One region of the Shewanella sp. 10N.286.52.B9 genome, then DNA from elsewhere that is predicted to be linked to it. Evidence: predicted binding sites of a transcription regulator. Region 1 holds the regulator's gene; each other region holds the start of a gene.
The links. Region 1 encodes sigma-54, which starts transcription at its own class of promoters, with help from an activator protein. Its sites were predicted from a motif close to GTTGGCACGNNNNTNGNNT; they were not measured.
Positions count from the first base shown of each region.

Region 1 (5,404 bases):
ACGTATGAAGCAAAGTAAACTTTTGATTGCCTCACTACTCAGTGTAGTCAGTATTGCCAGCGCCTATGCAAAAGAAGGCGATTTACAGCAAGAGCTTAAAGTCGCAGCTGTGAGCCAAAAAGCTGACATAAAAAACAATCAGGTCATCTTCTATGGCCCAGTTAATGTGACTCAAGGGTCGATTAACATTAATGCCGACGAATTACGCGCATTTGGCACCGAAAGCGGCACCCAAAAAACCATGATTGCCACAGGTAACCCTGCGACATTTTCCCAAGAGTTAGATGATGGCCGTATTGGTACTGCCAGTGCCGATGAAATTAAATATGAGCTTGCCACTAGCATTTTAACCTTAACGGGTAATGCTAAATTGGACCAAGCTGGCAGCCAGGTTACTGGTAACCTAATTAGCTACAACATTGAAAAGCAGCAGTTAATTGCTGAAAGCACCGGTACTGGTGAAGATCGGGTTATCACTATTTTTCAACCAGAAAGTCACCCAGACTTGATTGATTCTGAAAAGAAAAAAGATGAGCAACCACATTTACCAGACAGCGCTAAACCCGGTGATGACACGCCACCAGCTATAATTGAAAACAACAATTTATCTGCTGTAGAGGCTGTGAACTCAACTGAAACACCCGAAGTAACTGAATCACTTAACGCTGAGGCGCAGGCGACATTGTCAGCCCCAGCAGCTGAGCAAAATGACTAATGACCCAAATTACGTTAACCGCTGAAAATCTCGCTAAGAGTTATAAAAGTCGCCAGGTAGTAAAAGATGTCAGCCTGACGGTAAAAACCGGCCAAATTGTTGGCTTACTTGGCCCTAATGGTGCGGGTAAAACCACCACCTTTTATATGGTCGTAGGCCTAGTCAAAAGTGATAAGGGCCGCATTCTGATCGATGAAGATGATTTAACCGCAGATCCAATGCATTTGCGCGCCCGAAAAGGCATTGGCTACTTACCTCAAGAAGCCAGTATTTTTCGTAAGCTCACAGTACACGATAATATAATGGCAGTGCTTCAAACTCGCAAAAGCTTATCAAATGAGCAGCGCATTGAAGAACTGGAACATTTATTAGAAGAATTTAACATAACTCATATCCGTGATAGCCAAGGTATGGCGTTATCGGGAGGCGAGCGTCGCCGAGTTGAAATTGCACGCGCATTAGCGGCAAATCCTAAGTTTATTTTATTAGATGAACCTTTTGCAGGGGTAGATCCTATCTCAGTAATCGACATCAAGAAAATTATTCAACAACTTAAAAGCCGTGGTTTAGGGGTGCTAATTACCGACCATAATGTCCGTGAAACACTTGATGTGTGTGAGCGAGCATATATTGTGAGTCACGGAAACTTGATTGCTGAAGGAACACCTGCTGAGATCTTAGTCAATCAGCAAGTTAGGTCGGTATACTTAGGTGAACAATTCAAGCTATAGTTAGCACTATTCAGTTTTTAGTATGGCATTCGCGGCCAACAACAAACCTTAATCTAGTCTATTTTTCTAGGATCATAAACTAGCGCCCACACTGTTCGTCGCGATGATGTAATTCAATTAGGGACAAGCGGTACATGAAAGCCTCACTCCAACTCAAAATGGGTCAACACTTAACCATGACCCCACAGTTGCAACAAGCGATTCGCTTATTGCAACTTTCCTCATTGGAGCTACAGCAAGAAATTCAACAAGCACTTGATTCAAACCCGCTATTAGAGCTTGAAGACGAATTCACTAAAGCCAAAGAGCCCGTAAAAGAAAACGCCCTGCAAACTGACACCGATTTTAGTGATAATAGCCAAGTCACCATAGAAAAAGACACCTCAACGGTTGATACCACTGAATCGCTCACTAAAGATTCTATGCCTGAAGAACTCCCTATGGATACCACATGGGATGAGGTGTATACCGCCTCGCCTACTTCTGGCTCTGGCGCAGTATCGAGCGGTAATGATATGCCGTTTCAAGGCGAAACCAGTGAAGGCTTGTATGAGCATCTTGAATGGCAAAAAAACCTCACTCCCTTTTCTGAAAATGACTTAGTGATTGCAACCGCCATTATTGATGCCATTGATGAGCGCGGTTACCTCACCCAGAGCGTTGAAGACATTTTGCAATCCTTAGGCACTGACGATATCGAACTCGATGAAGTTGAAGCTGTACTTAAACGGGTACAACACTTCGATCCCGTCGGCATTGCAGCGCGAGATTTAAGTGAGTGTCTATTAATTCAATTAGGCCAATACCCTAATGAAATTCCTTGCATAGATAATGTTAAGTTACTGATTAAAGATCATCTTGATTTAATCGCCGGTCGTGACTTTAGGTTACTGATGCGTAAAACCAAGCTTAAAGAAGATGATTTACGTGAAGCCATTGAATTTATTCAAACGCTCAATCCACGTCCAGGCTTGCAAATTACCCCCATTAAAGATGAGTACGTCATTCCTGATGTTACTGTACTTAAAAAGAATGGTCGCTGGGTGGTCGAGCTAAATCCCGATAACATGCCTAAAATTGGCGTTAATCAGCAATATGCAGCTATGGCCAAAGGCGGTTCAAGCCAAGCTGACAGCCAATTTATTCGTGGTCATTTACAAGAAGCTAAATGGTTTATCAAAAGCATCGATAGCCGTAATGAAACCTTACTAAAAGTGGCTAACTGTATCGTACAATTTCAGCAAGGTTTCTTTGAGTTCGGTGAAGAAGCCATGAAGCCGATGGTGCTCAATGATATTGCTGAAGCGGTTGAAATGCACGAGTCGACCATTTCACGGGTCACGACCCAAAAATACATGCATACCCCCCGTGGACTTTTTGAACTAAAATATTTTTTCTCAAGCCATGTAAGTACCGATGATGGTGGAGAATGCTCTTCTACAGCAATTCGCGCATTTATTAAAAAGCTCGTAGCTGCAGAAAACCCGAAAAAGCCTCTTAGTGATAGTAAAATGGCGACACTATTGGCTGAACAAGGGATTAACGTTGCTCGACGTACGATAGCCAAATATCGAGAGGCAATGCTCATCCCTCCCTCAAACCAACGCAAAAGCTTATAACTTTTGTTATTGGAGGATGACCTATGCAAATTAACCTGACTGGAAACCATATTGAAATAACTCAATCTTTACGGGAATACGTGCAAACAAAATTTTCAAAGCTTGAACGACACTTCGAACAGATCAATAATGTTCACGTTGTGCTCGATGTTCAAAAGCTACAACAGATTGCCGAAGCCAAACTGCACCTAAAAGGCGGTGAAGTGTTTGCTGTATCGCGTAACGCTGATATGTATGTGGCAATAGACGCCCTGATAGATAAGCTAGACCGTCAGGTAATTAAACATAAAGAGAAACTCACTAAGCATTAACGATGGAACTTCGTACCATCCTGCAGCCGGCGTGCACTACCTGTGCCACTCCGGGCAGTAAGAAAAAGGTACTGGAATTAATCAGCAATTTAATGGCTGCCCAGTACCCAACCCTTTCTTCACAGGCTATTTTTGAAAGTCTAATAGCGCGTGAAAAAATGGGCAGTACAGGTATAGGAAATGGCATAGCAATTCCACATGGGCGCTTAGATAATATCGAAGAACCCATTGCTATTTTAATCAAATGCGAAGAGCCAATCGCCTTTGATGCCATAGACAAGCAACCTGTAGATATTTTATTTGCGCTTCTTGTACCTGCAGATCAGTGCCAGCAACACCTAAGCACATTATCTAGCATGGCAGAGAAACTCAGTGATAAATTGATACTTAAACGACTTCGAAAGAGTCATGACGCTACAGAACTTTATCAGGTTATTACTGCATGAAACTTGTCATCGTATCGGGACGTTCAGGTTCAGGAAAATCAGTCGCACTGAGAGTGCTTGAAGATTTAGGTTATTACTGTGTTGATAACCTGCCACTGCCACTGATTGGCAGCCTGCTTGAACAGCTTAAAGATAGTAACGAGCTTGTCGCCATTAGCGTCGATGTGCGTAATATCGAAGAGCAAGGCAAAGTACTCAAAGAGCAAATTGCTTTACTGTCTGACGATACCAGCATTACCAGTTTCTTTTTAAACGCCAACGATAAAGTGTTACTGAAGCGTTTTAGTGAGACCCGCCGATTACACCCACTGTCTAAGAATCAAATTTCGTTACAAGAAGCCATTAAGCTTGAGGGGCGGTTACTCGAACCCATAGCCAAAATGGTTGATCACTATATCGACACCTCGCAAACTAATATCTACGAATTGAGCGATCATGTTCGGCAAATCTTGCTAGGCAGTGTTGATAAAGAATTAGTGGTACATTTTGAGTCATTTGGCTTTAAGCATGGCATGCCGGCTGAAGCAGACTTTATGTTTGATGTGCGCTTTTTACCGAATCCGCACTGGGAGCTTGAGTTAAGGCCCTACACAGGCCTAGATGCGCCCGTGCAAGAGTTCTTAGAGCGACAGCCTTTGGTGAATAAGTTTATCTGGCAAATTGAAAACCTTTTTGACACTTGGATGCCACATTTAGAGCGTAATAACCGCAGCTACCTGACCATTGCCATTGGTTGTACTGGCGGTCAGCACCGTTCGGTTTATATTGCCGATCAGCTCGCTAAACGTTTCAACAACTCTAAGCACAAAGTCAGCGCCCGCCATAGAGAGCTTGGCATTGAATAAGCTAACCACAACGCCAGCCAAAACGGTGGCCTATTCAAAGCAAATTACCATCAGTAACAAGCTAGGCTTGCATGCGCGAGCGGCGACTAAATTGGCAATTTTAGCTACCGAGTTTGACGCAACTATCACCCTTATCCAAGGTGAGAAACAAGCCAGTGCTGCCAGTGTATTGGGGTTATTAATGTTAGAAAGTGGCATTGGTAAAATCATTACTGTTGAAGCTCAAGGCCGTGATGCAGAAAAAGCCCTTGAGGCCGTATGCAAGTTAATCAACGATAAATTTGACGAAGAAAGCTAACCGCCTGCGCCCAGTAACATCTCCAAGGAAACACAGCGACTCACCTTTACCATTATTTTATTAGCTATACTCAACACACCACCAAGCAGTATTAGCGTATTTATGAATTGCGCATCAAGCCATCAGATATTAGAAATTTCTTCATTCTTTCCGGTGAGTTAAGTTAACATTTCATCATCGTCTTTTCAGGAGTAGCCAATGGGTATTGAAGTCATCGACAGCGAACTGACCGAACAACGTCTTAATCAGCTTACACAAGCATTAGGTAGCGGTATGTTTGTTCATGTCAGAAATATGCTTCATGACATGGCCGCCTCCGATGTCGCATTAATTCTTGAATCATCACCGCCGAAAACTCGTCAAGTGTTATGGCAACTGATTGATCATGAGCAAGCGGGTGAAATCCTAGAAGAACTCGGTGAAGAGTTAAAAGATTCAC
Region 1 is NZ_MCTY01000190.1:53,506-58,909, forward strand. Features, by position in the region: gene lptC (LPS export ABC transporter periplasmic protein LptC) at 1-18, shown strand, start outside; gene lptA (lipopolysaccharide transport periplasmic protein LptA) at 5-715, shown strand; gene lptB (LPS export ABC transporter ATP-binding protein) at 715-1,446, shown strand; gene BCU91_RS14340 (RNA polymerase factor sigma-54) at 1,581-3,065, shown strand; gene hpf (ribosome hibernation promoting factor) at 3,089-3,376, shown strand; gene ptsN (PTS IIA-like nitrogen regulatory protein PtsN) at 3,379-3,822, shown strand; gene rapZ (RNase adapter RapZ) at 3,819-4,667, shown strand; gene BCU91_RS14360 (HPr family phosphocarrier protein) at 4,693-4,965, shown strand; gene mgtE (magnesium transporter) at 5,164-5,404, shown strand, end outside.

Region 2 (5,404 bases), on a different contig from region 1:
TTAGCTTCAAGCCTAGCCAGGAAAAGCTAGCGCTATTTAATGCCTTAGTAAAACGTCAATTAAGCCAGCAACCATCAGCGCAATATCAATTTGCCGCTAGCTACTTTGCTGCGCTGATAGCAAGTCCAAAGAAAGTGGATGACTCGTGGCAGCAATTAGGGCTTCAAGGCATTGCCGACATCTGTGTGCGCCTAGATCAACATAACCACGCTGCAGAAATTAATGCCGCTTTTGAATTTGCCCCAGTTGAAGTTCAAGCAGCTATTTGCCAATGCTTAGAACATGTGACCATTGATTCAGTGCTTGCACAAACCTTGTTTGATAAGTTATCTCAAGCGCCGGTTGAGCATAAGCATATCTATCTTAGAGCCCTTGCTTCACAAGCTGAGTTAACTCAAAAAGCCATTAAGCAATTGGTTAATTACCAACAACTTGATGAAAACTTATTGATCACTATTGCTGCCAGAAACTGGATTGCATTAAAAGATGACCAAACTCGCAAACTTTATCTAGAAGTCTTAGCAAATCAGCCACAAATCTTCTTTAACCAAGTATTTGCTGATATCGTGTCTATACCGAGTTTACGCCAGCCGCTGTTGCTTGAACTAAGAAATACCGAACGAAGTGAGAAACTATCAGCGGCTATTGGCGGTTTATTTAAGGCACTAAGCCAATGATGTCAGATTTTATTTTAATCGTAGCAGTCGTGGTTGTGGGCGCATTCTTTTGGCAATTACGACAAATGGCAGAAATTAGCCGTAAGTATGCTGAAAGCGCCTGCGGCAAGCAAAAAGTACAACTCCTTGCTATCGCAATGGAGTCAGCAAGACCTAGCCTGGGTGGTACTACTGGCCTTTGTTGGCGTGCTAAATTTTTGTTTGAATTTAGCACCGATGGCATGAACCAATATCGCGCGCATATCCAAATGCATGGTAAAAAAATAGAAAAAATAAATTGGCCTATTTTCCCAGAGCCAGAATGGATGGATGCGCCGATGGCAAAAGGTAAGTTTGGTGGTTGTGGCGGCGCATCTAGCTGCAACTCCGGAAAGTGTAAGTAATTTATTGGCTTAACGACTCAATAGGTAAGCCATACTGCATAAACCATTTTTTACTGGAAAATCGTTATTTATTAAACGCTAGCCAAAAGAAAGACCGCGACAAATCATTGCCGCGGTCTCTTGTGCTTTTGTTAAGCCATCCAGCTATTGTTGTGCTCCCTGCACCATCCATGCGTCTAACTTGCTCCGAGCGCTATCCTTATTCAATCCTTGATATTCCTTGTACACTTAAGTACTTTCCATCTTACTCGATTATCCATTGACCGAGCCTGCTCAAATCCTTAAGCGTGTCCTTAATTCATCCTTGGGGTTCTTCCATGACATCCTTTAATCAAGTTATTGCATCCAATGCAATCACCATAAATCCCTTATGGCGTAAATCCCTTAATTGATGTCCTTCAATCTAATAAAGTCGCTTATATCCATAAACTGCAGTGATGGGGTATTAGTTAACTCCTTGTCACTAACCTTTTAATCATGCCACTGTCCATAGCGTACATTTTACCTTGATTTGAAAGTCACTGTAGAGCAGAAAACACTTTACTTATAATCCTATTGATACAACTTAAGCACTTCCTGTGCATATTTGCTTTCTTGGTATCTATTATAGTTCATATGGTTCAACAGGTAAGTCATAAGTATTCACATTACAGCGTAATTACAAAGTAGTAACACCACTAAACCAGCAGGCGTCAAATTAAAATCAATAAAAACAACAACTTTAAAATAAATCTAATTTAAGGCGCGTTTCAAATGCGATAAGGCTTACACCCCTTGTGAGATATATCGCACAAACACTCTGGCTATTAGGGAAATTAACCACTGCAAAAAAATTCACATATTTAACATTTGTATTTCTGAAATGTAAAAAGCGCAATCCTAATAAATTAAGATTGCGCCTATTTTACGCTCTGTTAGCTTATCCGGCTAAATTGTGCTTCCCTGCTCCATCCATGCGATTATTTGCTCCCTGCTCCCTTTATTCCCTGTTACTCAATTTCCTTGTATTCTTGCCAGTTGCTGAATACTTGAGTTTTCAATCCATTGAACAGTCTATCCCTTTGACTGACAGTTTTACTCCTAGATTACCATCCTGGTATGCTGCATCCTGCAATCCGTCATCATCCTGATGAGGGTTCATCCTAGTTTCAGTTATCCATAACTGAGCTTATGCCCTTTCCTTGAGCGTGTCCTGACTTCGTCCTGAATTCATATTTTGAGATAGCTAATAAGAGGTTTTCTCATATAAATATCTCAATGAATAACCAGCCCCCTTCCTTTAATTTTCATCTCATCCTGAGACATTAACGACCAAAGGTTGTTGGCTTTACAATATGACTATTCATTATAAGTGCAATATTAAACAAAACACCCTGTTTTATTTATGTTGCGACCTTGTGGAATATTTTAGCTAAATTCATTGGCGAGAAAACACCCCATTTACTCACAAACCAATAAATTCTCGTCACCAAAACAGACTTGAAAACTTAAGACTATGTTTTCATTGGTAAAAAACAAATTCAGCTAGAGAATGCATACAGACTAAAGTTAGATAACTTACAGGGTATGTGAGATAAGTCTTACACACCAAAGTGAAACTTGCCTGTTTATGACTTTGAGAAGAATAGCTTTTTTAACATTTGCGCAAACATTACCCAGTCAGCGAGCAAACTGTATAGCGGGTATTCAAAAGTAGCAGGTTTGTTTTTTTCAAATACAAAGTGACCAATCCATGCAAATCCATAACCGATGACAGGGATAAATAATAGTTGCCACCATTGCTGGCTAACTAGAGTCACCAACAGCAATAACACTATCAGTCCAGAGCCGAGGTAATGTAAGCGCCGACATGTGGCATTTTGATGTTGTGATAAATAAAAAGGATAAAACGACTTAAAGTCTTGATACTGTTTATCAGCCATTTATTGCTCCGATTTACTTTGATAAATTAATATCTCACCATCAACAGAGCCAATGGTTTGATCAGACAAATGGCCAAAACCTTCACCAATAAAAAGCGCTGCATGTTTATCGTTGTTAACAAATACTCCGATCCCATCGAGCTCTAACTGCTCATCGCACCAACTTAACACCGCTTGAATTAATTTTGCCCCATTACCTTTTCTTTGCTCATTAGGGCTCAAAGCGATAAATTGTAAAATACCGTATTGTTTACTCGGTAAACTTTCTAAGATGGTATGCTCTTTTTTAATAAATGCTTGGGTTGAACTCCAACCAGTGCCGAGTACCATTTTTAAACGCCAGTGCCAGTAACGACTTTCACCAAGAGGCACTTGATGGGTGATCACACAGGCGACACCGATGAGACGTTTGCCTTCAAACCAACCAATTAATGGTTGCTCTTGCTGCCATAACTCTGTGAGCTCTTCTCTGATTGCAGCCCGCAGTTTTTGTTCGTAATTGGCTTTATTAGCAGTGGCTAAAGCTTCAATAAAAAATGGATCATCATGATAGGCATTATAAATAATCGATGCTGCAACTCTTAGATCTTCCGCAGTCAAATAAACCGCTCTAGGTTGATCGTTAGTTTGTTCATCCAAAGACGGCGCAGCTTGAGTTTTCGGGGGCAAAGTGTTGTTTTCCATGATGTCACTCTTAACTAATCCAGTTGATAGTCTCAACTTAACAACTTTGAAACATATTGCAATTTAAATAGGGTCACCTAATCTTAGTAAAGTAATATCATTCATACATGGTGAAAGCTCATGGATACGACAACGACAACATTTGAACACTTATTTCAGCAATTAGGATTAAGTTCATCTAAGGAAGATATTAACCAGTTTATCGAACAACATAAACTGGCTAAAAATAGCACCATTGCACAGGCTGGATTTTGGTCAGAATCGCAAAGACACTTTATTGAAGAGGCCTTACATCAAGACGGCCAGTGGTCTGAATTAATAGACCAACTGGACGTTTTATTAAGAAATTAAATGTTTTGGTAAGCAGTTTCACCCCAACCCACTAATTTGTTGTCACTTATTACAACTGGGGTACATTCACTTTTTGTGGTTTTGCCGTCACCTTTACTCCATTGAGTACGGTAGAAAAACACCTGAACCTCTTTCTTCGGACTTTGTGCATCTGCTTGGGTCACATAAGCCTCACTGAAATCAGCCGTTCCCATCAAAATGGTGACTTGATCTTTTGCCATTCCGATTGAAAGTTTCGCTAAGTTATTACGATTAGTTTGTTGTTGTTTTTGCCAATATGAATCACTACGCTTACCTTCGTGATCGCCCACATTCAATACGCAACCAGTTAGTGAAGTCGCTGCTATAGCCATAATTAATGCTGCACCCAATTTTGCTTTCATAATACGTCCCTTTCAAATGGTTCTAATGTAATTTCTACTGAAACTGTTTTTCAGAGTAAGTTATACTGTTCTCAATACTGATTAAGCTAAAAGTGTGCCAAAAATTAAAGCCTTGATTTTATTCACCATTTAAAAACATGTCTCACTTTTTGAGTAATTTCACTACCGATATTTAAGGATTTTCACTAATTATGAGTCCAATTGAACAAGTCCTTGCGGCGGCAAAATCCATTGCTGTAGCAGGTCATACGCCAACATTAGCGTTAATAAAAGGTAAATTAGGTACGCGGATAGCCATGCCAACCCTTATTCAGGGTTTGCAGCAATTTAAAGCCATCCCCAAAGAGCAATGGCAAGACTTACCCGATTTAGCAGCCATGATACAGCCAGCTAATACTGAAACGGCTCAAGACCCATTAACGGCGCTAGAACAAAAATGGCAGGCTAAATTTGACGCTGTCGAAAGTGAATTTGCCCTAAAGATAGCAGCACTTGAAAAACGAATTGTACAATTAGAAAGTTAAGCACCACATCCTCAATACATTTAACCAGCTAAAAACGGAAAACCATGTTTGTCACTGAACTCAGATTTGAATGTTTCGCCGATACCACTATCACTGCGGCAGAAAAAGCCATTAATAACTTTCTAGAAGCACTCAGAGCCAATGGCCAAGTATTAGGACGAGAATTTGCTGTCGCATTTAATGAAGGTGAGTTTAAAGTCAGGCTATTAATACCTGAAAAAAACAGTTTATCAGCCCGTAACAACAGCCCATGGGTCAAACAAGCATTAACTATGCTAACTGAAGCAAAGTTATTGGCGCCACGTGAAAAGTTTATCGGTCAAGATATCAATTCAGAGCAAAGTAATATCGACACTCCCAGCTGGCAGGTGCTTTACACCAGCTATGTACATATGTGCTCACCATTAAGAAGTGGCGACAACCTTCTCCCTATTCCGCTATATCAAATTCCAGCAAGCTTTAATGGCGACCATAAGCGAG
Region 2 is NZ_MCTY01000178.1:75,641-81,044, reverse strand. Features, by position in the region: gene BCU91_RS12775 (DUF3549 family protein) at 1-677, shown strand, start outside; gene BCU91_RS12770 (DUF3301 domain-containing protein) at 674-1,060, shown strand; gene BCU91_RS12765 (DUF962 domain-containing protein) at 2,668-2,982, opposite strand; gene BCU91_RS12760 (GNAT family N-acetyltransferase) at 2,983-3,621, opposite strand; gene BCU91_RS12755 (DUF2789 domain-containing protein) at 3,787-4,017, shown strand; gene BCU91_RS12750 (DUF3192 domain-containing protein) at 4,014-4,400, opposite strand; gene BCU91_RS12745 (hypothetical protein) at 4,592-4,924, shown strand; gene BCU91_RS12740 (Zn-ribbon-containing protein) at 4,969-5,404, shown strand, end outside.
Region 2: BCU91_RS12750 (DUF3192 domain-containing protein) is a predicted target of sigma-54. The motif match lies at 4,484-4,502, and genes of this name have one in related genera.

Region 3 (5,404 bases), on a different contig from region 1:
CTGAATTGCATATAAGCACCACAAGATGGCGAACTTTGGCTAACTCATTGGCCATGTCATTGGCGCTGTCATCTAAGTCAGTGGCTATGTCATTGGTGATGCTCGCCATACTGTATGCGGCAGCTGCTAGTGATGCATTGGCCAATGAAGCCATCGTCAAAGATGCCCTTGCTAGTGAATCTCTTGCTAATGAAACAGACCAGCAATGCAGCCGTAATGCTCATTACAGCATTTATCTTAATGGGATACACACTGGCGAAATGACCAGAACTGAGCATTGGCAAGGCAAATCAGCGGTAGTAACGTCAAACAGTGAAGCCAGTATTTTAGGCATTGGCACCCAATATCAGCAGCGGGCAGAACTGTCTTGGTCTGATGCAACTAATGAATGGTTAACGGATGAGTTTCATCAACAAGTGTCAGGATTTCGCTCACGGGATATGCAAGTCACTTTTGATGACGCAGGGCGACAGTCGCGGGTCGATATTGATGGCGATGTGGATACCTATGTGTCAAAAGAACTCCCTTTGCGCGATGTGGATACCTTGGCGATTCAAATTCGGGAGCATTTATTACAAGGTCGGCAGCAATTCGCCTTAGTAAGGCAAGCCTCTGATGGCATCGAGCCCTACCAGTTTTATGTGCAGCAAAAGCAAACGGTTACACTTGCACCTTGGGGGGAGGTAACCTTGATCCCCGTGGAGCAAACTGGCGATGAAGATGTCACCTACTATTTTGCTGCAGATATGGATTATCAACTGATTAAAGCCCGCTATCACGGCATTATCCTCAAAGGGTTAATTGAACTCGACAGCTACTCTTCATCGTGCGAACCAAGCTCTGTTAAATAACGCCAATTTACAGCATTAAAATCGTTATTTTTGACTATTTTTATGGCAAAAAATAATTTGTGATGGCTGTTATCGGCCTCACAAAACGATTCTCGCAAACTCAGATAATTCATCTCAAGCATTAGCCAATGCTAAGTAAACCCAGACTCTATTCATCGTTAACTCTTGCTGTTATGCCTAGTGCATTTTTTTAGGGCTTATCAGGTTTAAGTTACTTGTGTATCAGTTCTGTCAGTCTATTTGTGTCAATTTGTAGGTAGTTGTGAGTTTTGTTGCGAAGCCATTCCATATTACGCCTAAGTCGATATACTACAAAAGTGCTATTTAGCTAACGAAAAATGGATTGTTTGTAGATGAGAAGATTTATCCCATGGCTGTGCAGTATGCTTTTTTTAGCAAGCTTGAGTGCTGTTGCCAATGATGCTTTCCTCAAATTAGAACAATCAATTAAAGGGCTTTCTGCTGCAGAATCGATTGCGTTATTAGACCAATTTGATCTTACAGGCAGCAACTTTGATGCTGAATCTCAAGCAAAGTATTATTTTGTTTATGGCCAGCAGTACGAAAAAACTCGCCAGTTGGAATTAGCTATAGCCAGTTATGATAAAGGTATCGCGCTGGTTAGCTCTTTGGCGGTGACTGATATCTTAATTGATAGCTACTTAGAGCGCTCCTTTGCTAAATATCTCCAAACTAACGATCCTGCGGTTTACTGTGAAGATAGAACACTCGCGCTCCATTATGCTCGTCAGCATAACAACTCAGAATTACTCGCTAAGACATTAACTCAAAATGCTTTTTGTTATACAGAGCCTACTACGGTTCAACAGGGCATTGATTTATTAAGCGAAGCGCTGACAGTCGTTGATAAAAGTAGTGCGCTAAACTTAAACCGTAAAGCTTTGATTTATAATGCGACAGGTAATCTTTATCGGCGTGTGGGATTACATCTACAAGGGTATGAAAACTTTGAAAAAGCCTACCTGACTTGGCAGCGTATTAATGACAAAGAAGACATGTTCAATATGCAACACAATATGCTTAGCGAGGCATTAAAGCTAGGGGATTGGGATAAAGCTCAGAAAAGCCTGACGGTGCAGTTCACTTTGGCCAATGAAGCTAAAGATTACAAAGATTTATTATTTTTCGCGCATCTAAATAGCGGCCGCGTGGCGCTAAGAATGAATGATTTTCCCCTTGCTATTGAGCATTTAGAAAAAGCGGTTGCATTACACCACACTTCCAAAGAAAGTTATTTTAAAACCAGCAATTACTTATATCTGGCGTTAGCTTATTTAAGAATTGGTGATGCAGTAAAAGCGGCTGAAATGGCGCGCGCATTCAAACAAGATAAACACTTTAGTCAAAACCAGCAAAGCATGATTTTACAGGCCGATGCCATAATTGCGATGGATGAGGCTAAGCCCATTGAGGCCGTTAATACGCTGCTTGATGTCATTGATTTAGAAAGGGAGGCGCACCAAAGCGTCATTAGCAACCAAGTTATCATTTCTGCGCTTGGTCATAATGACCAATTGGTCAATTTTGAAAATCAATTACTGGCGAATAGGCTTGCTATTAATGAATTAAACTTGGTAGCAGTTGAAGATAAAGAGCGTATTTATCAGCTTAATCTGATGCTACTTTTTGTTTCTGCTGTGGTGTTATTAACCTTGATTATTTTCCTATTGCTCTCGCGGCGATCGTTAAAATTTCGTGCAGAAATTGACTTTCTTACCGGGCTTTATAATCGTGGCCAAACCTTTACCCAAGGTCAGAGCCTCGTTGAAAAAGCGGCAAAAAAGCAGCAACCTTTGGCAGTGATCCTGTTTGATATTGATAACTTCAAAACCATTAATGACACTTATGGGCATCATGTGGGCGATCTTGCGCTAAAATCGCTGTCAAAAAGAGTAAAAGCCTTATTAAAAAACAGTGACTTGATAGGTAGGATCGGCGGTGAAGAGTTTTTGATAGTGTTACCCAATACTAATATGGATCAAGCCTTTGCGATATCAGAGCGTTTGCGTCACGGCATAGCATCTCGAGCGTTTCACTTTGACGATATTAGTCTTGATTTAACGGTGAGCATGGGAGTGGTAAATAATATTGATAGCACTAAGTCATTATTTTATTTAGCAAAAATAGCAGATGAAGCACTGTACCGAGCTAAATATGCAGGTAAAAATAAAGTGCACCTTGCTGCTGAGTGCGCATAACCCTTACCAAAAACAGCTTGGCTAATGCAGTCCTATTAGCAAGTGTAATTAGCTAACCTTTAACGCTCTCTTTGCACTGTAATGGTGCAAAGTTTGTTTCAAAATCCTGCATTTATGATCCATTTCTGTGTTTTTTTTAATGTGTTCTTTCCCTTCGGATAAATTATTTAATCAATAAATTCAGTGTCTAATGTTTAGTTTCTAACCATTTTAGTGCAAAGCGCCAAAAGCTGGCATGTAACCTGAAACATTTTTAGGCAGTTGAATAATTGTTTAGGTAATGGAAGGGAATAAATATGACCACAAGACCGCTAATATTTACAGACATGGACGGTACTTTACTTGATCACTTTGATTACAGTTTCTCCAGCGCAATAGCGGTAATTGAAGGATTAAATGAAAAGCAAATTCCTATTATCCCTAATACCAGTAAAACGTTTGCCGAAATGGAAAAGTTTCAGCAAACCATTGGTTTTAACTCACCGTTTATTTCAGAAAATGGCGCAGTGATCTACATTCCCATTGGTTACTTTGACACTCAGCCTCAAGACACCTTTACCCAAGGGTATTATTGGGTAAAAGAATTTTGTGAGCCAAGAAGCCATTGGTTAACCTTACTGGAAACCGAGGCCAAAGCATTTGCAGAAGATTACCTTGGTTTTTCATCTCTGACAGCCGAAGAGCTTTGTGAGCTAACGGATTTAACCCCAGAAAAAGCCACACTGGCCTTGGTAAGGCATTACTCTGAGCCGTTATTGTGGACCGGTGATGACACTCGAAAGCAAGCCTTTATGGCCCATATGAATAGCCTAGGCGCGAATATGCTCCAAGGCGGGCGTTTCTTACATGTTGGCGGCCATACAGATAAAGGCCGCGCCATGGACTGGTTAGCCCAGCAATATGCCAATGCTTATCAAACCAGCGTGCAAACCATTGCCCTCGGTGACAGTGGTAACGACAGCGCCATGCTAGAGGCGGCTGATATTGCCATTCAAATTAAATCTCCCACTCATACTTTTCCAAAAATCGATACCACATCAACACCGATTCAAAGTAGCCAATACGGCCCTAAAGGCTGGGCAGAATGCCTAGAAGCTTTGTTTTTAAACCCAAATTCTTCAACATCATTGAAGCTTGAGGAGGCATAACATGGCTGACTTTTACCAAAATGGCATAGTGACTACCCTACATAATCTGACCCAGCGTACCCATGAAGAGATGGAGCAGGACTTACTTAAATTTGCTAAAACGCGGCCGTTAGGGCTGATTTTACCTTCGCTGTATTCAGAGCTAGAGGGTGAAGCCTTACCTGCAATTATTAGTAAATTAAAAGACGTGCCTTACTTAAATGAAATTGTGATTGGGCTTGATAGGGCCGATAAAGAGCAATATAAACAGGCGCTGGGTTTTTTTAATCAGCTGCCACAACACCATAGAGTACTTTGGAATGACGGCCCCAGACTGCAAGCCCTTGATGCTAAATTAAGTGAGTTGGGCCTTGCGCCGAAAGAGCTCGGTAAAGGCCGTAACGTTTGGTACTGCATGGGTTATATTTTGGCGTCCGGCAAAACGGAATCAGTGGCACTGCATGATTGCGATATTGTCACCTATGAAAAATCCCTGCTGGCAAGATTGTTATATCCGGTGGCCAATCCACAGTTTAATTACGAGTTCAGTAAAGGTTTTTATGCCCGTATGTCCAATGGCAAAATCAATGGCCGCGTGTCTCGGTTACTGGTCACGCCATTGATTAAAGCCTTACAAAGAGTGGTGGGTCATAATGAATATTTAGAATATATGGACAGCTTTCGTTATCCATTAGCGGGTGAGTTTTCATTTAGACGCGATGTATTAAATGACTTACGTATTCCCAGTGATTGGGGCTTAGAGATTGGTGTACTGAGTGAGATGCACCGTAACTATGCCCACAACCGTATTTGTCAGGTGGATATAGCTGATAATTACGATCATAAGCATCAAGATTTATCGTTAGACAATGCTGAAGCGGGTTTATCAAAAATGTCGATTGATATCACCAAGGCGTTTTATCGTAAATTGGCTACCCAAGGGGAAACCTTTAGTACCGAAGCCTTTAGAACGCTAAAAGCCACCTACTATCGTATCGCTCTCGATTATGTTGAAACTTACCATAATGATGCGCTAATGAACGGACTCACCACCGATATCCACACTGAAGAAAAAGCCGTAGAAATGTTTGCCCAAAACATAGTGACTGCTGGGCAGCGCTTTCTTGATAACCCAATGGAAACCCCTTTTATGCCCACATGGAGCCGAGTGATTAGCGCTATGCCTGATGTTCTTGAGCAGCTCAAA
Region 3 is NZ_MCTY01000058.1:39,819-45,222, forward strand. Features, by position in the region: gene BCU91_RS04615 (hypothetical protein) at 1-851, shown strand, start outside; gene BCU91_RS04620 (GGDEF domain-containing protein) at 1,235-3,070, shown strand; gene BCU91_RS04625 (HAD-IIB family hydrolase) at 3,367-4,218, shown strand; gene BCU91_RS04630 (glycosyl transferase) at 4,220-5,404, shown strand, end outside.
Region 3: BCU91_RS04625 (HAD-IIB family hydrolase) is a predicted target of sigma-54. The motif match lies at 3,300-3,318, and genes of this name have one in related genera.